Regions from separate parts of the Paenibacillus odorifer genome, predicted to be linked through region 2. Evidence: riboswitches for the same ligand, from Rfam matches in the RefSeq annotation. Region 2 holds a riboswitch; each other region holds the start of a gene.

Region 1 (7,067 bases), 550 kb from region 2:
GCAATCCCCGCTGTAATCTTAGAAAAATATAACTGAAAGCAACCAGTACGATATTAGTTAAAACAAAGCTGAGTGCATACTTCTTCCAGGACATTCCGTCCCGTTTTTTCAGGCCGATCAGCTTATAAATACCTTTCTCTGTGCCTGCAAACCAGCGATCCGTACGATTTGGTTCGTTAGAAAATACATGATATAAATACGTCCCCATCGGCTTGACCAACAAGATGAGAATTACAATTACGACGACTATTTGCAAAATGCCCATGAATGCCCCTCCTTAAAATTTCTCAGGATGAATCAACGCGTAAACCAGATATATAAACAACAGTAGGGTAACAGCGATTACTAGAATCACAGCTTATCCCTCCCCGTATCCTCAACTACACCTGCGCACCAGCGCATAAAGCCATAAAATAACCCGTAAATTACAGCTAACGAAGCCACCATATACAGATCCATCATATCTTCCGCACTCCTTCCATTATCCTTGATGAGGTGATCTATCGATTAGAAAATCAGCATCACCACTATGGGAATAGATTACATAGCTCGCACCAAGTCTTTTATAGACCAATCTAGGATTTATAGAACTTGTAATCACAAAAATTGGCTGTGTCGTCCAGGTACGGCACATCTGAATATAGCGGCAGCAAAGCGGAAAGCTGCTCTCAAACAGATATACCCTGCCTACCGGGAACGATGGGCGAAACCAAGTGCTCTGATGGCGGGTATCCACTAGAATAACCTGCTCGATTCCGAGCTCCTCTAGTAAAGCTTTCTCAGCCAGATTGTTGGTTAATCCCGCCATCTTAATACCCCTGAACTTCAGAAGTTTAATGAAATGTTCTCCCGCCTTTGTAGGCGCACATACAAGCACATATTCATTCTGATCCGTCATCTCTTTTTTCTCCTCCTGCTCATTTACAACAAGGAGGCAACGAAAATCTCCGAAAGGATGTTGACCTATCGTCATTTTCGGGCACAACCTAAAGCTCGGTTGTGTCACGTCATTAGACGCTGCCTTACAAATACCGCTAATGATGAATTTAGCGACCTCTTGGGGGAGGCCTCCATAAATGCTTTGCTTCTAAGAGCACAGCAAAAAGCCACAAAGGATCTCCTCTGTGGCTCGCTAGCGGTCACATTGCACTCATCCTCTCTCCATACGCTTACGAGGTTAGCTGTCGGATTCGGGCGGTGAGAGTCGCCCTACCTGTATAGATGCGAGCTCACTCGCACCCTCTACAGGATTCACCCCATAATCAGCTTCCGACTCTCACATCGGCTGCCGATTGTTGGTTCCCCCGCTTTCCTTATCGGAAATTAAGCGGATCAAATATTCGATTGTCGTTGAAACAGGAGTAATCATACTCTTATGCACGAAGACTTGTAAAACCTGAATGATGCCAAAATAATGCAAATTAAAAACTATTTTCCCATTAGATAGCGCTTACTTGATATCTAATCTCTCTATATCTCTTGTTTACTCGAGTTTCAAGCGTTTAATCGCTATCTATAACCCATGTGATTTTATTCACCTTTTTAGGGTGAAAATACTGCAAATTCCCTTTATAGGTTGAAACGCAAGAAGCTGAGGTTGAGCGAGAAAGAGGCGCGATAACACGCCATAAATACCTATTTACCTCGTTTTTCAGTCGTAGTCGGCAGGATATGGTTAAAATCGCTCTAAAAGAACATTTTCCGTTTTTTACAGAAAATCTTGAAAAGAGTATGATTCGGGTTGAATCTAATTCATGAAAAACAATCAACGCTGAGTTCCTGCATTCGCAGGGAACGGGGGAACCATCAGGCCACCTGGCCTACTTGGGGTGAATCCAAAGGAGACTGCGTAAGTCTCAATAGGTAGGGCGACTCTCACCGTCCGAATCCGACAGCTAACCTCGTAAGCGTAAAGAGAGAGACCCTTGATCCGCCACGCTTTGGCCCAGGTATATCTGCCTGTAATCCAAAACCGCAGCAGAGGTCCTCCTCTTGCTGCGGTTTTTGCGTTACCTGAGCCTGTTAGGTGATAGCACGCTGGATGGGGTGAATGTTTTGAAGCACTATTATTTAGGGATACATCAAGGGCTGCTTGAGCCGATAAGTCTAAATTACGTTTGTTTCGGGGCCTTGTGGTTCGAAGAAAATAATCACAGATACATTGTAGGTTATGCATTTGGCCAGAACCAGATCCAAGCCCTTCGCCAATTCAGTACACCTTCTTCTTGTAAAGACTGTTTAGACTCTAAGATTGTATATGAAATATATAAAAAAATTCGAGAACAACAACAGCAGCAGGATTGGTCATCGCATCAAAAACTCCCGTGGTTTACAGCCTTCAAGGAGCCTTGGAAAGATGTAAGCGCCGGTTGGTATGTCTTGAGATCCCGCAGCACCTTTCCCTTACATCTATCTGTTATACGGAAAGAGAAGTTCCGACTATGGCTAGAGCATACCGCAGTCTGTGAGAATAAAATGGAAATGCTCGCTTGTGTAGAAAAGGCTAGTGTCACTCATCATGTAGACTTAAAGCTTTTGGAAATCTAAGGAGGAACCCTACTATGGACCAGCGCAGACTATCCCGCATTGAAGTATTTGTATTGGATGAACCCGAGCCTATTCACTATGGAATGGAAGGGGCTGAAGGCTGCCGTTATGGTATTCTGAAGCTCACCTGTAAGGGAGGTTGCAGTTGGGGGGCTTGTCTAATCTCTGCCAACACCAAAAATTTCGATCTCATTAAATGGAGTTCTTTTTTACGGGCTATCTGTCATTGCCGTCTTGAGGAAGCGCTGGATAAGGTCCGCCGCGAAGGTTCAGATTGGGAGCAGGTTAAGCTTGAGCTAGTTCAGGGTGCTTTGCAGGATTTAAAGGCCAAGCTCCAGGGTAAATCCTTGGCAGGGCATATTCAGCAAGGGCGTCTGTACAGTGTTGCAGCTGGGGGGAGCAATTCCAGAAGTGAACGGCTCTACTACAAACCTTCCAAAGCTTTTTCCACTGCCTCCCAGCAGAAACACAGTTGCCCGGAACCAGACACCGCCGATCTTATCAATAAATCCATCTCTTACTTTTCTATATTATAGATTCAAGCAAATCTCTCATTCTGAAAGGATCGTGTTCACCATGCCTGACCCCTTACCTCCCGTGTCCACCTACAGTGCTAAATTTGCAGAGTGTGTTCAAAAGTATACTAATGAAGTCTACGTACTCAGTTCCATGTTATTAGAACAATCTAATGAGGCAGACAAGGTTACTATCCGCACCTTCACAGAGCTTCATAAAATATATCGTCAGGATAACTTCGACCCTCAGTTATTCTCTATCCACGCTTACCGCACTTGTATTCGCCAGTGTGCTGATTCTTTTGCCCGGCGCTCTCTTCTATCGGCTAAGGGATTACCTTGGGAGGAACAGCTTGTGAAGGTATTGTGGTACGGCTTAAAGCTGCCTCTTTCTCAAATAAGCATTATTCTGCAAAAAAGTGTTCCTGCACTGAAAGCACAGCTTAGAGCTGTACGGGAGCAGATGACCGACCAAGCGGATATACGAACGAGCGCAAATCTTTCTATAATTTAGTCACTGACTAGAATTCAGACGATCTTTAAGCGCATGAAGCATCTAACGGACTCAGGAGCCTTTAATTGAAGCTTTTCCTCAAATTTGGCCGGCGTTCGGACTCCAGTAGAAATCCCGAGCGATGAGCGTCTCGGATCGTCTTCAAGCAGGCCCTAATCATCTTCCACCAAGGCAAGGCTTACGGACCCAGATATCGTTATTTGCACGTTTATCGCCTTTTGAGCATAGTATCGGACTCCAGTGCAACTATTTGGTTAAAAGAGCTACTAATTCACTGTTTTTCATGCCAATAGCGACTATTGTGTCCGATATCTTGCCAAATCTCGATGATTGTTGCATTTAAGTGTTGCTGGGTCCGTTAGCTATATCAGCTCGTATACAAAGAGATTGCCAACTCAAAAACGGGGATATCCCAGCAACCATAAATGGCTGTTAGGATCCCCCCGAAAATTCAGTACCTACTATTGTGCCTTACTCTTACGCGCCTTACTGTACATCCACAATCCTGCCAACATCCCCACTATAGCAACACCGGTCAATACGCCTTGAACGAAATCCATAAAAGTGGAGCCATCCGGAAGCATTCTACTAACCGAAGCCAGTGATACCGAACTCATTAAAAGCATAATGGTATATTGTTCGCTTGTAGACATCATTAGCACTCCTTAAAAGTTATATGAGGCCTTCTTAGATCTTGTATGCTTTCATTGCTTTTCTGATTTCTTTAATACTTGGGCGTTTGCCGTACATCAGTACGCCGGTACGATAGATCTTGGCTGCCAGCCATCCGAAGATGAAGGTAGTCACAAGCAGGATCAGCAGCGATACAATGACTTGCCAGATCGCCACCTCACCGACACCAATTCGGAGCAGCATCGTCAATGGTGAAGTGAAAGGTACATAACTCGCTATCTTAACCACTAGAGTATCGGCATTGGAGATACTGAACAGTGGAACATAGAACGCTACGAAGCCTAACATCATGATTGGCATTACCGCCTGACCGAGATCCTCCGTACGGCTGACAATCGAACCTACAGCCGCATACATCAAGGCATAGAGGAAGTAACCTAATACGTACAAGACAAATCCATAGAGCAGCAAGTTAATATTGAGCTGGCCTAAATCGAGATCAAAATCAGCCAATACGGTTGCGTTATGCGGGAGCGTCAAATTGACGACGATCGCTGCGACAAAGATCCAAATTTGCAATATTCCTACTAGGAAAACACCGATAACTTTACCGAACATTTGCGCTAAAGGTGAGGCACTTGTAATGAGAATCTCCATAATCCGCGAGCTTTTCTCAGAGGTTATCTCAGCGGCAATCATGTTGCCTGTCATCATAATGGACATAAAGAACAACATAAGCATGGCATATACGATAATGTAGTTAATGGCCGGAGTGTCCTCCTGAGAGCTTTCACTGCCACCGCCTGCGTTAAGCTGTTGTGTAGTAATCTGCACTGGTGTTGACATTGCAGCAATCTGTTCAGAGGTCAGCTTGTCGCCAACGATGAATTGTGTGTTTGCTTGCTGAAGTGCATTTTGAAGATAAACTTGAACATCTCCGTTTAGTTCTCCATCATTACTGTGATAAGTAACGGGTGGAAGCCCTTCACCAGTAGGTTCTGCAAAAGTAACATAACCTTCTACTGTCTCTTCATCTAATGCTTTCTTTAACTCGGCATCATCCGCAGAAGCATATTGTACTATCTTAGCCTGTGGCATGCCCTCTGGCGCAGTATAAGCCTTCAACAATTCTGCAACCTGATTTCCCTCTTCAGCAATCACAGCAATTTGAGTAACTTCACTTTTGGCCGAATCACCCTTAAACTGATCGATGATATAGGGAAGATTCATCCCTATGCTGAGCAATAATACTAGAATCAAAGTAGTAATCATAAATGATTTCGTTCTAACTTTATTTTTAAAGGTAAAGCCGATAATTGTCCCCATCTTATTCATTAGATTCACCCACCGCTCTGATAAAGATTTGGTTTAACGTAGGTTCCTTGATTTCAAAATGCTCCACTTCACCCTGTGCTATCGCCTGCTGTAAAATACGCTGTGCTGCACCGATCTCACTGATCGATAACAGATACCCACGCTCCAGCCGTTTCACTGCTGTAACGCCTGCGATGGACTCCAGACCTTTTACCTCATTAGCTGTACGCAGCAATACTTCTTCCCGCGGGTAGCCATTCTTAATCGTGCGGATATCCCCTTGAACGACCGTATTGGAACGATCGAGAATCGTAATGTTACGGCACAGCTCTTCTACATGCTCCATCCGGTGCGTAGAGAAAAGGATACTTGTTCCCGAATCACGCAATTCTTTGACCGTATCTTTCAGCAGCTCCACGTTTACTGGGTCCAGCCCGCTGAAAGCTTCATCTAGAATCAGAATCTGCGGTTTATGAACGACAGCGGCGATAAAGCCCATTTTTTGCTGATTTCCTTTGGAAAGCTCTTCTATCTTTTTATTGTAATAATCCGGAACCTCAAATCGATCCAGCCAATAGCGCAAGCTCTTATCTGCATCACTAGCTGACATCCCACGCAGGCGGGCTAAGTAAACGATTTGATCGCTGATCTTCACCTTAGGATATAGTCCGCGTTCTTCGGGCAGATAACCCATAAGTTGCTGCAGTTCACTGTTGAAAGGCTTCCCGTTATACAAAATTTTGCCCTCATCAGGGTAGATTAGGCCGAGTACCATACGCATCGTGGTTGTTTTTCCCGCGCCGTTCGCCCCCAGTAATCCGTAAATTTCCCCTTTACCTACAGTTAGGTTAATTCCGTTTACTGCGGTTTTTTCTCCATATTGCTTAACTACACTTTCCAGCTTTAAGGCTTCCATTTCTCTAGTCCCCTCTCTTGTGGTCAATTAGAATAGGACGATGACCCTGTGTCCATAAACTTAATATTTCGTCCAGTTCCAAACTGCGGCTCTTGATAACCTTTACGCCCAAGTTATGAATGCGTTTCTCGTTTTCAGAAAATTGTTCTATGATAAAAGAAGCTACACCCGGTGTATCCATTGTAAAGTGCAAGCCTCCTGGCAACTCAGCCGATAACTCCGCAAGCTCCTCTTCATCCGCAGCATTCACCCAAACCTCGGTCCAAGCACCGAACAGACTGTCTTTTTCAGCCATGCCCAGCAGTTCTCCCCGATGCATAAGGACGATATAATCCGCCAGCCGCCGCACCTCATCCACAATGTGTGTGGAGATGATGATCGTTGCGTTGTTCTCATCCATATATTTACGAAGTGTCTCGATCATAATCTTCCAAGCAAAAGGATCAAGACCTGATGAAGGTTCATCCAATAGCAGCAGACTTGGCCGCGCCGCAAGTGCTGCAGCAATTTCGAATTTCCGGCGCTCCCCTTTAGACATCTTCGAAAGTCTCATATGATACGGAACCTCCAAGCGATCCATCAGCTCCTGAAAATATTGATCGTCCCAATTTGGATACCAATACTTCCG
Region 2 (7,067 bases):
AAAGCCTCCAGCTGCTCACGTCCTTGTTCAGGGAAGTAACGAGCCTTCAGATTGTTAGCAATCGTCTTGCGGCGCTGTGTGAAAGAAGCGTGAACCACTTCAAAGAAATGCTTCTCACTCTCCACCTTTACCGGAGGATGCTCTCTAACCTTCAGACGGATAACAGCAGACTCCACATTAGGTTGAGGGATGAATACCGTACGCGGCACGATACAGACGAGCTCAGGCTCGCTGTAGTACTGCACGGCAATGCTAAGACTTCCGTATTCCTTTCCACCTGGAGATGCAGCCATACGCTCCGCAACCTCCTTCTGAATCATTACAACGATGTTATCAAGGGGAAGCTTCTCTTCAAGCAGCTTCATCAGAATCGGAGTAGTCACATAATAAGGCAGGTTAGCAACCACACTGACCTTGTTCACAGTGGTGAAATCTTCCTTGAACATTTCCTGCAAGTTCACATTGAGGACATCATCGTTACGAACCTTAACATGGGGATAAGGGGAAAGTACGTCTTTTAATATTGGAATCAGTCTACGGTCAATCTCTACGGCAGTTACAGCACCGGCTGTTAGTGCCAGACGTTCCGTCAGCGCTCCAATTCCCGGCCCGATCTCCAGCGCCCCAGAATCGCTATCTAGTCCAGCAGCGTCTACAATCTTGTCCAAAATATTTTGATCAATCAAAAAATTCTGTCCCAGGCTTTTCTTAAACTTGAATCCATAACGTTGAATAATCTCTTTGGTCCGTTTTGGAGTCGAAATTTCCTCTCTACCACTCATGAAGTAATGCCTCCCTGATCAATTTGGGCGAGAGCCCCGGCAAATTCCTCCCGCGTAATCCCAAACATCGCCAGCCGCTTGTACAGCTGTTTGCCGTTACAATATCCGATTCCAAGCAAATTACCAAGCGCCATACGTCTTTCAGCAGCCCGAGGGTGTACAAGCATTCCAGCGGCCATAAGGTCATCAATACCAATCAAAGCAGGTGCTCCTTCAAAAGAGGTATGTACATTACGCAGCGCATGACGAATCGCCTCTGGCGATGCATTCTCTACACCGATATCCCCTTTTCGAGTTGCGTCCTTCTCCGGAATAAAAGCATGCTTGCAGCCCGGCACCTTCGCTGAAACGATTTTACGAATTCGCTCCCCAGCATGGTCCGGGTCCGTAAGAATAATAACCCCTCTGCGTTCCATAGCTAGCGCAATCTTCGCAATTACAGTCCGGTTTACAGCAGAGCCGCCTGTCTCAATCGTATCTGCTTCCACAGCACGCTTAATGGCTACGGTATCGCTTTTGCCTTCAACGACGATTAATTCCTTAATCATATTTCTTGACTCCTTCCAAAAAAAGCAAAAAGAAGAGGATTCGCTCCTCTTCTTTTGGTTAAAGAATGTATAAGTGATGAGCGGTTGCTCTGCGATCAACGAAATGATCATCCAGCGTTCCTTAACGGTTATCATCACTATAGCTTATCAAAGGATTTTTTGCAAAAGCTTCAGTTCTAGTTAAGCTCTGGTTTCACAGGTCCAATCACATATACGGTACGTGATTTACGGCCGAAATTACGAGCATGGCTCAGGGAATCATAATAGACATCCACTTTATTGCCTTTAATGGCACCGCCAGTATCCTCTGCACGGCGGAATCCAAGCCCATCGATATAAACCCACCAGCCAATAGGAATTACATTCGGATCTACTGCAATTGTACGACCTTCCGTTACGCGTGTTCCGGAGGCAGTTTTAGTACCTATTCCTGGCTCTTCTGACGAATAAGCTGTCATGGAGACGTTCTTAATCATCTTCTTGTACTCAAAGTCTACGCCAGCCTTGCTTGTGACGTTCTTAGTCTTAGCGCTAACTTTAGTCGTTTTGGAGGTAGTGCTTGATTTGGAAGTTGTTGTAGCTTTAGCAACTACAGTAGGCTTAGGAAGTGCTTTAGTACCAACGGCAATGATCTTATCTTTTGTTACCGTTTGTACTTCCTTGCCGATCATGCGCATAGAGGCCAGTTCTCCGTCTTGATAGATCTTTTCAATATGCTGAACCATGACGCCTGGTTTGCCTGCCTGTGCCACTCTAACTGTTCCCACAGTAAGGGAGGGATCTGCTGTCTTAATAACACGGAAAGGTAAGTTAGTTGTTCGCTGTACCGTTTGCTTGTTGATACGAACGATCTTAATCTCCATGTCAGCAGAGATGGTGGTGTCTAACGAAGGAAAAATCTTATCATAGCCTTCTAGGTTGATACCCAGTTTGTCAATCGCCTGACCGATGGTGTCTTCGGTCGTATATAACGTTTTTGTTGCTCCGTCCGCAGTAAGGCTAAATTTCTGCGCACGATTGATAACGACACGGTCACCGTCTTTTATTTCATCACTCAGACCTAAAGATAATTCATCATGCGGCTGCAGCGAAATTTGCTCTTTCTCCAACACATCACCAAGAAGTGCTTCTCGCGTTTCAAGTGTCTGTGTTTGCCCGTCTATTACTAAAACAAATTGTTTGTTACTTTGACCGTGTACGTACAGCAGAATTAACAGCGCGATTGCGATTGAAATCACACCTGCAAGTAAAAGTACGCGAGTATTTACTTGCTCCCACCGTAATGCGAAAGACCTGCTGGATGACTGCGAATCATGGGATACCTCTGGTTGGAATAAGCCCATTCTCTCCATCCTCCTTACATAGCCTCGTCGTCAATTTGTATATCATGAGGACTGAATTTCTTTGACGAAACTATTTGAGATTGTCACAGGATACGCACGTATTAACTTAGCGTCTCCTGCTCATGGATCGCCTGCTCGGCACAGCTACTCCCACACCTGTTATATAACAGTATGCGGGCAACATTCAGTTTATTCAAAAATAAAGAAGCCTAAAAAGAGTTCTCTTGAGGACTCTTTCGTGGCTTCTCCGATGTCAGAATACGCGGGAATGTTTGTGCACGAGGTTGCCTCTCTTACTTGCGCTTACGGGGTTAGCTGTCGGGTTCGGACGAAAGAGAGACGCCCTATTTCAGGTCACCCGCTCACGGCGGTTGCCCTTAAATTCACCCCAAAGACCACGTGAAGAAATCAAATATTGTTCTGCGGCAATTCCTAGTCGTATTCAAGATACAGGCATGCGGCAGTTCAATATTGGTTCCCCCGTTCTCCATACGGAGACTCAGCGAGACGATCCATGAATCAATGGCTGTCACAATAACAACAGCTCACATCACTGAAAAGATGATATCCTGTTTTGATGCATGTTGTAAAGGACGATTCAACCACGTTTAAGCAAATATATGGTTAAAATATTGTAATAATCAGCCGTTTTTATATTAAAAAAGTTTAATATATCGGCTATTCTCTATTTTTCACCCGTTTTACTCCTGTTTTCAGACAATCCCAAATCGTTCCAGTGCGTTCGCATACGTAATTTTAGCCAATTCTTCCCATGTTAACCCTTTAATTTCAGCCGCAGCCTCTGCTACTAACTTCACATGAGCACTCTCATTTCGCTTGCCACGGAAGGGGTGTGGAGTCAAATATGGAGCGTCTGTTTCGATCAATAATCGGTCCAATGGCGTCTGTGCAAGCACCTCTTTAGGCACTCTGGCATTTTTGAACGTTATCGGTCCTCCAAATGACAAATGAAATCCAAGGTCTAGACACATTTTTGCTGTTTCCCAGCTGCCTGAGAACGAATGCATCACGCCACCAATTTCATTTGCTTTTTCCTCCCGTAAAATCCGTACAACATCTTCATGAGCATCACGGTCATGTATACAGATTGGCATTTTTAGTTCACGGGCTAGTCCGATTTGTTTGCGGAAGACCTCCTGCTGCACATCCTTGGGAGAGGTATCCCAATAATAATCCAATCCAATCTCTCCGATGGCCACCACTTTTTCATGGCTGCAAAGAGAGGCGATCCAATCGAGGTCTCCCTCTTTCATATCAATCGCATCCTGTGGATGCCAGCCCACCGCTGCATAAATATAATCATAAGATTCAGCCAGCTTCATCGTTGAAGGGATCGTTTCCCGATTAAATCCAATATTGATCATCTTGCTAACTCCGGCCTCTACTGCACGAGCAATAACTTCCTCGCGATCCTCGTCGAATTGAGGCGCATCTAGATGTGTATGTGTGTCGAACAGATACATTTTAAAGCTCACTCCTTGTTGTTTTTATCAATAGTTCCATAAATATTTGTATTATTTTGCAAAAATCTCTGCTACAGAAGAGGGCAAGCGTGTAAGGGCTTTTTTCAGCTTATCCTGTGGGAAATATAGATGATATCTGCCACGATGAATTCCGCTTATTGAGCGCACAATATCCGATACCTCTGAAATTTCCCGCAATTGCTCATTCCGATCAAGCAGTAAAATTTGATTATTGTCGAAGGCTGCTCCTGGACGGAACACATCATAAGGCAAATCTGTCGGATAATCAATCTCTAGGTCATATTCTGGGTTAAGTCCCACTCCCGCAAAACTGCTGCGGATTTCCGTAATCATATCTGTATCCAAATTCTCAATCTCTACATATTTATACAGTTTACGATGAATAAAACGGGTACACAAGTCGCTTAATAACTCATCTTCTTCAAGTGTCCATTGCATAAAAGCAGTCTGTACCAGTGCCTCATCAAGCATTAAATATTGCTTCACTGTTACTTCTCCTCGAAAGAGATCTTCCAGCGGAGCGATCATAAAGCGAAATTTGTACCCCTCTTGAAACAATTCTTTAGCTCTACGGAAGATTTGACGCAAAATAATTTCAGAGCTGCGCGTCACCGGATGAAAATATACCTGCCAGTACATTTGATAACGTGACATTAAATAATCTTCAATGGCATGCATACCTGATTCTTTTACTACAATCCGCCCATTATAAGGACGAAGCATTCTCAAAATCCGATCAATGTCGATGGTTCCATAGTTTACACCTGTATAGTACGCATCACGCAGCAAATAATCCATACGATCAGCATCCAGCGGACTGGAAACCAAATTGACAACAATTTCATGCTCATAAGTCTTAGAGATAACTGAAGCTACTTTACGAGGAAAATCCTCCTCCACATCACGCAATATTTCGGTAATCTCCGTGTCCTCCAAAATAATCCGGCAGGTCCAATCCTCATGGTTCATTTCAAAAGCTTCTTCTATAGAATGGGAAAATGGGCCATGCCCTAAATCATGCAGCAAAGCCGCACACAAAGTAAGCAAACTTTCTTCAGGAATCCAATCCTTATATCCGCTGCGCTCAAATTGCGAAATGATTCTTCGTGTAATTTCATATACTCCTAAAGAATGAGAAAATCGACTATGCTCTGCACCATGAAAAGTGAGATATGAGGTACCTAACTGGCGAATCCGGCGTAAACGCTGAAATTCTTTTGTATTAATTAGTCGCCAAATAATCGTGTCCTGTACATGAATATAATTATGAACGGGATCCTTGAAAACCTTTTCTTCCGTGAGCGGCTGCTTCATGAGATCAACTCCTTCTAATAATTTAATATGATTTTAACTAATATCAGTATATAATAAGTAATTATGTCGTACTTTGTCGAAAAGTATCATTTTTGGTCTTGGTAAATCGACAAAATGCTTTCAGGGCAATTCTTAATTTTTATAGGGACATTCAAAGTTCTTATGGAAATTTTCTTATTCAGCCTATGAAAAAAGGTTGACTGATTTGGGAATCGTTGGTATTATAAGTATCATAAAACAGTGAACAATGTCGAATAATGACGTTTTTGGAACATTGAGAGGAGTAACGATTGTTATGATGAAATCAACAGGAATTGTAAGAAAAGTAGACGAACTTGGACGGGTTGTTATTCCTATTGAATTACGCCGTACACTTGGCATTGGCGAAAAGGACGCACTGGAAATTTACGTTGATGGCGAACGGATTATGCTTAAAAAGTATGAGCCTGCCTGCATTTTCTGTGGCAACGCTGAGAACGTAACTTACTTTAAAGGAAAAATAGTTTGTCATGAATGCATTTCTTCCATCCCTACCCCTGTGACAAACTAAATTAAATAGTATATAATAGAACTAATCAAATTGTTAATTCTAACCTTTTCATATCTCCTTGACCTCCCGTGACCGCGGGAGGTATTTTTTATGTCTGGGTTTGCCCTCCCGGTTATCCCCTCCCTAAGGGCAATGTGCTTCAAGAGGGAACTAGTAATACTTAGTTGTATTTCTTACAGTTATTTTAAATGCTTTTTACCATTAAACGAATTAATTGTATTTTGTACACTTATATTTCCTATATCTCCGAGAAATCAATCCTTTCCACCTTTATAACTGTATGAAGTACAACTAAACGAACAAATACATAAAAAAATTCAAAAATAACTGTACAAAGTACATTTAACCCACAGATAAATCATTCAAGCTCGGGCCGTTTCCAAGAATCCTTAGTTATTCTAAGAGTTCGTCTACAACACTTACTCTTCTGCTCTATCAAGCAACGCATTATAAATATCCCGTTTGGCTACACCCCGGTCTGATGCCGCTTTTTTCATAGCCTCTTTACGTGGCACATCCTGTGCTTCGTAATGAGCTACATGTTCTTCAATGCTTAACTGACGCCACCACGCCGATTCTGCGATTTCTGCATCTTCCTTGCTCTCCCCTTCTACGACAATAACATATTCGCCTAGCGGAGGATGTTCAGCAAGCCAAAGTGTACATTCCTCAATCGAACCGCGTAGAAATTCCTCATATCTTTTCGTTAATTCACGTGCCAACACAATCTGGCGATTGCCGAATGCTTCTTGAAGATGAGCAAGTGTCTTAACTACGCGATGGGGAGATTCGTAGAACAACAAAGTTCCTTGAGCCGAACGAAGTGGACTTAATACTGCTCGGATGTCCTTACGCTCTCGGGGAAGAAAGCCGATAAAAGTGAACGTATTCGTAGATAGACCAGAAGCGATCAAAGCTGACAACGCTGCGTTAGCTCCAGGGATAGGAATCACCGGAATTCCATGACTTATAGCAAGGGCTACAAGATCCGCTCCAGGGTCAGAAATCGCTGGTAAACCGGCATC
Region 3 (7,067 bases), 1.1 Mb from region 2:
ATGCTGCAGCCATATTTAGCTCTTGTATTTAAATCGGACAAGCTTCTGCCGTTCATGCAGGATGGCACGGTCAGCTCGACAATTTTATAATCCTTGGACAGTTCAATATAATCCAGCAAATTGGGCGTCACCAGCTGGTGTGCCACACGAATCCCCATATCCCGCTCCGGAAAAATAACCCGATCAACCCCCAGCCGCGACAGTGCGCGGCCATGAAGGATGGAGATTGCCTTAGCCACCACTTGCTTGACTCCAATCTCCTTTAACAAAATGGCCGCCAGAATGCTTCTCTCCATATTGTCACCAATCGCAACAATCCCACAATCAAAGTTCCGTACACCAAGCGAGCGCATAATTCCCTCATCTGTAGCATCTGCTACTACCGTATGCGTCAGCTGATCGCTCATTTCCTCCACGCGTTCTTCATGGTGGTCAATGCCGAGCACCTCGTAGCCCATTTCCATCAGCTCAAGCGCCAGGCTTGAACCGAAGCGACCTAAGCCGATTACTACAAATTGCTGTGCTTTCATTTCTAATTAACTCCTATCCAATAATTATTTTACCTTCAGGATACTTATACAGTGGTTTACCCTGTTTGGGACCGAGTGCATACGCCAAGGTTAGTGGACCTAGCCGACCTGCAAACATCGTCAGACAGAGTAGAATCTTACCGATCGCTGACAGTTCCGGAGTTAGCCCCATAGTCAGTCCTACCGTAGCAAAGGCGGAGGTCGTCTCAAACAAGATTGCCAAGAAATTACTGTCTTCAGTTGTGGAGAGTATCATCGACACAGAGGCAATTAACAACAAAGCCAGCAGTGTGATCGTTAATGCCTTGTAGATGCGCTCTTGAGCCAGCCGATAACGGAACAACACAACATCTTCCCGTCCACGCAGCATAGCAATAACAGCACCAATCATCATCGTAAAGGTTGTTGTCTTGATCCCGCCGCCCGTTGAGCCTGGAGAAGCACCAATAAACATAAGAATCACTATAAAAAATTGTGTAGCCTGCCGAAGTCCAGCAATATCTACTGTGTTCGCGCCAGCCGTACGGGGAGATACGGATTGAAAGAAGGCCGATAATATTTTACCGCCAAAATTCAGTGAACCCAGGGTACGAGTGTTAGTAAACTCGAATATAAAAATAACCAAAGCTCCGATCAGAATCAGCCCTGTACTGGTGGACAGGACAACTTTACTATGTAGAGACAGCCTGCGGGTTACCCGAAACTCCACCAGATCTGACATTACAATAAAACCAATCCCGCCGGAGACAATCAGAAACATCACAATAATATTCACAAGCGGATCATAAACATAATCAGTTAAACTGCGAAAATCCCCAAAAATATCGAACCCCGCATTATTAAACATAGACACCGCATGAAATATGCCATAATAAATCGCTTTTCCCAACGGCATATCAAAAGCCCAGCGAATAGACAGCAGCAAAGCGGCACAGCCTTCTATGACAAGAGAATATATAAGGACTCTCCGGATCAGTCGCACAATTCCTTCCATAGAGCCTTGATTCATGGCTTCCTGTAGGATTAGCCTGTCCCGCAAAGATATTTTACGCTTTAACACCAGTGAAAATAGAGTGGCCATGGTCATAAACCCTAAGCCGCCGATCTGGATTAGGATCATAATTACGGTTTTCCCAAAAATCGTGAACGAAGTTCCGGTATCCAGCACAACAAGCCCTGTTACACAGGTTGCCGAAGTTGAAGTAAATAATGCATCAATAAATTCCACGGAATTCCCGCTTGTGCTTGAAATGGGCAACATAAGCAGCAAGGCCCCTATCAGAATAATCGATGCAAAACCAAGCACCAGTATCTGCGGCGGCGAGAGCTTCAGAAACTTAAATTCAGAAATCCTGCGAAACTGTGAAGCCACTATGCTCACCTTCTTATCAAAAATTCCAACAAAAAAAGCACTGGAAAACCAATGCTAACTTGGTTCCTGCAGTAAATTAGCCTACGAGGTTAGCTGACGGATTCGGACTGTGCAGGCTGCCCTATTCGTTCCCAGAACGAAATTCACCCCTGATGAAAGTGCCATTTATCTTGTATACTCCACTTTTCATCACTTCTTATGGTTCCCCCGTTTTCACCAGAAATTCGGCTACTATACAATTGCATACAAATTATATACGTTATTTAGTGAATTCACAAAGACACAATTAATGCTCATTCACATGAAAAAATGCGGTTTAAAGAGACTGCATCAAAAGGAGTACCTTTTCTCATCACTTTTCCGTGTTTTCCCTGCAATTACACCGATTCTCACCATTCGTACACAAATGAACACGATAAAATTCATGGTATAAATTCACATGACTATTCTATACTATCTCTATTACCCATAAAAAGAACATATAATGTTTTTTGTAACCAGCCAGGCACTAATACTATAATGGAACATAATATTGTCAGTACATAACAAGGAGGCGTTACATGAATCCCGTCGGCCAGCCCATACAGCAACGTGCCCTCTCCAAGAGGCTCATCATCTCGGGCATTATCGGTCTTATTCTATTTATTATGTTTCAGATTTCCCCTTCACTGCTTAGTAGCCCTACAGGTGAAGATACCACCGTCATTAGCAAGGCAGAAGCCCGTGACCAAGCCATATTATTTGCAGAACATAAGCTCAACTACACCGAAGCACCAAACGATCAATGGAATGTACTTTACGAGACGGACTCTTCCTTTTATGGTTATATGTCTCGCGAGAAGCTTGTGGAGGACTACACCAAGAAAAAATTGGATCAAAAATATCCTTTTGATGTCTTTCGTGCAACGCTTACTCCTTCAGCGGAGCAAGAGCCGCAAATCATCGTTGACCTCAATATGTATAACGGTAAGATTGTCGCTTTCTCAAAGGCTGCAAAAGTTGCCTCCGAAGAGGGGTCAGGCATCGCTTCCGTTGGTGCAAAAGAGGACAAGGGAGCTGACCTCACTCTAGCGCAGAAGGAGAATCTTGCTCGTCCTTGGCTTCAGGAATGGGAAGTAAATCCTGCCAAGCTACAAATTGAATCGAATACAGGAAGCCATGGGCTAGTGTATACGGATAGTACTGTTCAGGTCGGCGAATCCTTATTGCACTATTATTTTGATTTCAGTGGAGAGCAGGTATCCAGCTTTAATGCCGGATTCACTGCACCAGCTTGGCATACCTCCTACGTACAAGGACAGACCTCTTTAGCGGAAAAGCTAACATTATTCGGTTACGGTATACCCACACTGATTTTAGGAATTCTGGCACTCGTCTACAGTATTCTTAGAAGAGAGCATACTTCCTTTAAACGTGGAGTATTCCTAAGCTCAGCCTATTTTGTAATCATGATGATCAGCACCTATAATATGCTGCCTGAATCAACAGGCGAAGGGCTAGAAGCACAGATTACCTCTGTCATTATGTTTATCATTTATGCTTTATACAGCCTGCTGATGTCCTCCTTGCTCTACTTCTCTTTAGTGGGCGGCAATGGCCTATGGCGAAAAGAGGGAGGCATGAACCCTTGGCCCCGCGCCAAAGAGCCCGGCTATGGACAATATGTGTTGGATAGTATCCGGGCTGGTTACATCTGGGCTTTCGTTCTGCTAGGGGTGCAGACGGTTATGTTCATCATATTATCGTTTACCTTGCACAATTGGTCTACTACAGACGCCACCCAATCTCCTTATAACATGAGATATGCTTGGCTTCTGCCTATCGTCGCATGGCTCGCTGGTTTATCTGAGGAAGCCATTTATCGCTTTTTCGGAATCCCTATGCTGAAAAAGGTGTTCCGGAACACTTTCGTCGCTTGCTTGATCACCACGCTGGTTTGGGCGTTTGGCCATACGTTATATCCGATCTATCCCATCAGCTCCCGTCCGATTGAGCTGACCGTAATCGGGCTGCTGTTCAGTTATATTTTCCTTCGTTACGGATTTATTGCTGTCATGTTCAGCCACGTCGTGTTTGACAGCATCCTGATGGGCGCTACGCTGATCTTTATGAAGGAGAGCGTAAATGTAGGCGCGGGTATCTTCGCGATTATTATGCCGTTCATAGTCGCTTACATCGTCTATCGATTTAATCCACCACAGAAGACTAAGCCGGTGGAGCCTTCTTCTTTGATTTAAGAAAATAAAATAGTGTACATCCTATAACCAAATTTAAAAAAGGGTATCATAGCAGCTTTAGTCGCTGCTGTGATACCCTTTTTCTTTTGTCACCATTGCTATGAGGTTGGCTCTTCGTCCTTGAGTGCATCAAGAATTTGTCTTGCCAGCTTTTCTCCAATAGAAAGTGTACGGAAATCATCCACGGAGGCTTCTTTAATTTTCTTAAGCGATCCGAAATGCTTAAGCAGCGCTTTACGGCGCTTCTCACCTATACCAGGTATTGAGTCCAGCTTGGAGGTAACCATGGACTTCCCGCGCTGTTCACGGTGGAAGGTGATCGCGAACCTATGGACCTCATCCTGAATCCGTTGCAAAAGGTAAAATTCCTGACTGTCCCGGGCTAGCGCGACAGGTTCTGGCGGATCTCCAACCAAAAGCTGAGCCGTCTTATGCTTATCATCCTTAACAAGGCCGCAGACCGGAATGAATAATCCCAGCTCATTCTCCAGAATATCAATAGCAGAGGAGATTTGCCCTTTCCCGCCATCGACCACGATAAGATCCGGTATCGGAAGATTCTCCTTCAATACCCGTTCATATCGCCGCCGAATGACCTCGCGCATCGTTCCATAATCATCCGCACCCACTACCGTACGAACCTTATATTTACGATACTCTTTTCGTGCAGGCTTGCCATCAATGAAGACAACCATCGCTGAGACCGGGTTAGTTCCCTGAATGTTCGAGTTATCAAACGCCTCAATACGGCTCAAGCGTTCAAGCCCCAAGCTCTCGCCTAAGCTGATCGCTGCTCCAGAGGTACGCTCTTCATCCCGTTCAATCAGCCGGAATTTCTCGTCGATAGCCACTCTTGCATTTTGACAAGCCATGCCAACCATCTGCTTCTTAAGACCGCGTTGTGGCACAAGCACCTTAATGCCCAGCCACTCCTGCAGAATGGAAGCACCGCCAGCGGCATCCACGATCCCTGCTGCCGCAGCTTCCTCCGCCGCCGTCGCACGTGCCTCAGCCTCTTCAGCCGATTCAGGAGTATCTTCACCCTGTTGTAAATCCGCTTCTGCTGGAGCAGCTATGGCGATCTCAGGTTTAGCCTCTTTATTAGCCAGAGACTCCTCATCGAGCACATCCGGCAGCAGAATCTCCTGCGGCAAAGCGGGATTATCACTGTAATACTGCGTCACATAAGACATAAAGTCACTGTAGGCTTCACCATAGAACGGGAACACGGAGGAATGGCGCTGAATCATCTTCCCTTGTCTCATGTACAGAATCTGTACACACATCCATCCCTTGTCTACAGCATAACCAAATACGTCCCGGTCCTTAGTATCTGTAGTGTTGATCTTCTGCTTCTCCATCAATGCATCGATATGGATAATCTGATCCCGCAGTTCCTTCGCCCGCTCAAAATATAACTCCTCAGCAGCTTCTTGCATTTTTTGCTGTAAATCCTTTTTAACCGCCTCATGACCTCCGCCTAGAAAAGCAGCGATATCCTGCGTAATCTGCTCATACTCGGATTTCTGAACCTCCTTCTCACACGGTGCCAGACACTGGCCCATGTGATAGTAAAGACAGACCTCCTTTGGCATCACACCGCATTTACGAAGCGGGTACATACGATCTAGGAGCTTTTTTGTCTGCTGAGCAGCATAAGCATTAGGATAAGGGCCAAAATATTTTGCTTTATCTTTAATCACCCGGCGTGTAACCTCAAGGCGCGGGTGAGTTTCATTCGTTATTTTTATATAAGGAAACGTCTTGTCGTCTTTCAAAAGCACATTATAACGCGGCATATGTTTCTTAATCAGATTACACTCTAGAATGAGCGCTTCCATGTTACTGGACGTAACGATGTATTCGAAATCAGCAATATTAGCGACAAGCCGCTGCGTTTTACCATTATGACTGCCTGTAAAATAAGACCGCACCCGATTCTTGAGTACCTTCGCTTTGCCCACATAAATAATAGTGCCTTCCTGATTCTTCATCAGATAGCAGCCAGGCAGATCGGGTAGTAGTGCCAGTTTATTGCGGATATTGTCCAAAATGATCCCCTCCAGCTAAATTGGACCCATGATTAGTTGGCATTCAGCACACAAAACGCCTCCGGAATGAACCGAAGGCGCTGAGTGGCAGGGCCGAGGCCCGAACAGTAGCATCTATCAATTATTGATGTTTTGCTACGATATTTTTCAGGGATTCTTTGGAGTTCAGTCCCACAACTTTATCTACCGGTTGACCATCTTTGAAGAAGATCAGAGTTGGGATACTCATAACACCAAAACGGGAAGCCGTTTCCGGATTCTCATCCACATTCAATTTTGCAATTTTCACGTCGTCTCCCAGCTCTGTGGACAATTCATCCAAGATTGGAGCGAGCATTTTACAAGGACCACACCAAGGAGCCCAGAAGTCTACTACTACAGTACCTTGACCTTCCACTTCGTTACTGAAGGATTGGTCAGACACGTTCACGATAGCCATGATATTGTTCCTCCTTTAAGTTTTGCGAAGCATTACGCACATCTTAAGCCAAAGCTTAGTTCATGGAAGCTGCTCCGAAATATGAGTTAATAAATTGTTTCATGTAATATGATAACCAAATTACCACTTACCGACACATTACAAGTATAACATATCTTTATGGGATATGTGAAATATCACTCGCAATTATATTGCCTTCAATGTATTTTTTTTGCGTACTCTTTTCTTTACAACCTCCCCAGCATTTCGGTATACTTAAAGAAAGCGCATTAATTGTCAATGACTTATTTCATAAAACTAATGTCAATTTGCATCTAACAATACAGGGCTTGTCCCTGTAAGGAGGCAGAAACTATGGATGTTAACGCGCAAGTACGGGACCCACGAGAACATATCAACGAAGAACCCCGCAATGATCTTGGGGATTTAATGATCGGA

Evidence for each region. A riboswitch is a leader RNA that binds a small molecule or an ion and turns the genes downstream of it on or off. The one in region 2 is predicted to bind cyclic di-AMP.
Region 1: linked by a shared signal. The riboswitch ahead of PODO_RS02615 (hypothetical protein) and the one ahead of PODO_RS00190 (resuscitation-promoting factor) in region 2 are both predicted to bind cyclic di-AMP.
Region 3: linked by a shared signal. The riboswitch ahead of PODO_RS24920 (TrkH family potassium uptake protein) and the one ahead of PODO_RS00190 (resuscitation-promoting factor) in region 2 are both predicted to bind cyclic di-AMP.

What each region holds. Positions count from the first base shown of each region.
Region 1 is NZ_CP009428.1:592,083-599,149, reverse strand. It holds gene kdpA (potassium-transporting ATPase subunit KdpA) at 1-265, opposite strand, end outside; gene kdpF (K(+)-transporting ATPase subunit F) at 278-355, opposite strand; gene PODO_RS02620 (hypothetical protein) at 482-898, opposite strand; cyclic di-AMP (ydaO/yuaA leader) riboswitch at 1,151-1,340, opposite strand; cyclic di-AMP (ydaO/yuaA leader) riboswitch at 1,760-1,924, shown strand; gene PODO_RS02615 (hypothetical protein) at 1,993-2,547, shown strand; gene PODO_RS29815 (hypothetical protein) at 2,562-3,083, shown strand; gene PODO_RS02605 (hypothetical protein) at 3,145-3,576, shown strand; gene PODO_RS02600 (hypothetical protein) at 4,038-4,232, opposite strand; gene PODO_RS02595 (ABC transporter permease) at 4,264-5,544, opposite strand; gene PODO_RS02590 (ABC transporter ATP-binding protein) at 5,537-6,439, opposite strand; gene PODO_RS02585 (ATP-binding cassette domain-containing protein) at 6,444-7,067, opposite strand, start outside.
Region 2 is NZ_CP009428.1:38,277-45,343, reverse strand. It holds gene rsmA (16S rRNA (adenine(1518)-N(6)/adenine(1519)-N(6))-dimethyltransferase RsmA) at 1-782, opposite strand, end outside; gene rnmV (ribonuclease M5) at 779-1,330, opposite strand; gene PODO_RS00190 (resuscitation-promoting factor) at 1,507-2,673, opposite strand; cyclic di-AMP (ydaO/yuaA leader) riboswitch at 2,959-3,188, opposite strand; gene PODO_RS00185 (TatD family hydrolase) at 3,387-4,157, opposite strand; gene PODO_RS00180 (HD domain-containing protein) at 4,209-5,492, opposite strand; gene PODO_RS00175 (AbrB/MazE/SpoVT family DNA-binding domain-containing protein) at 5,788-6,042, shown strand; gene rsmI (16S rRNA (cytidine(1402)-2'-O)-methyltransferase) at 6,462-7,067, opposite strand, start outside.
Region 3 is NZ_CP009428.1:5,715,882-5,722,948, forward strand. It holds gene PODO_RS24915 (potassium channel family protein) at 1-530, opposite strand, end outside; gene PODO_RS24920 (TrkH family potassium uptake protein) at 544-1,902, opposite strand; cyclic di-AMP (ydaO/yuaA leader) riboswitch at 1,965-2,142, opposite strand; gene PODO_RS24925 (CPBP family intramembrane glutamic endopeptidase) at 2,463-4,139, shown strand; gene uvrC (excinuclease ABC subunit UvrC) at 4,238-6,190, opposite strand; gene trxA (thioredoxin) at 6,312-6,629, opposite strand; gene PODO_RS31355 (YqzM family protein) at 6,984-7,067, shown strand, end outside.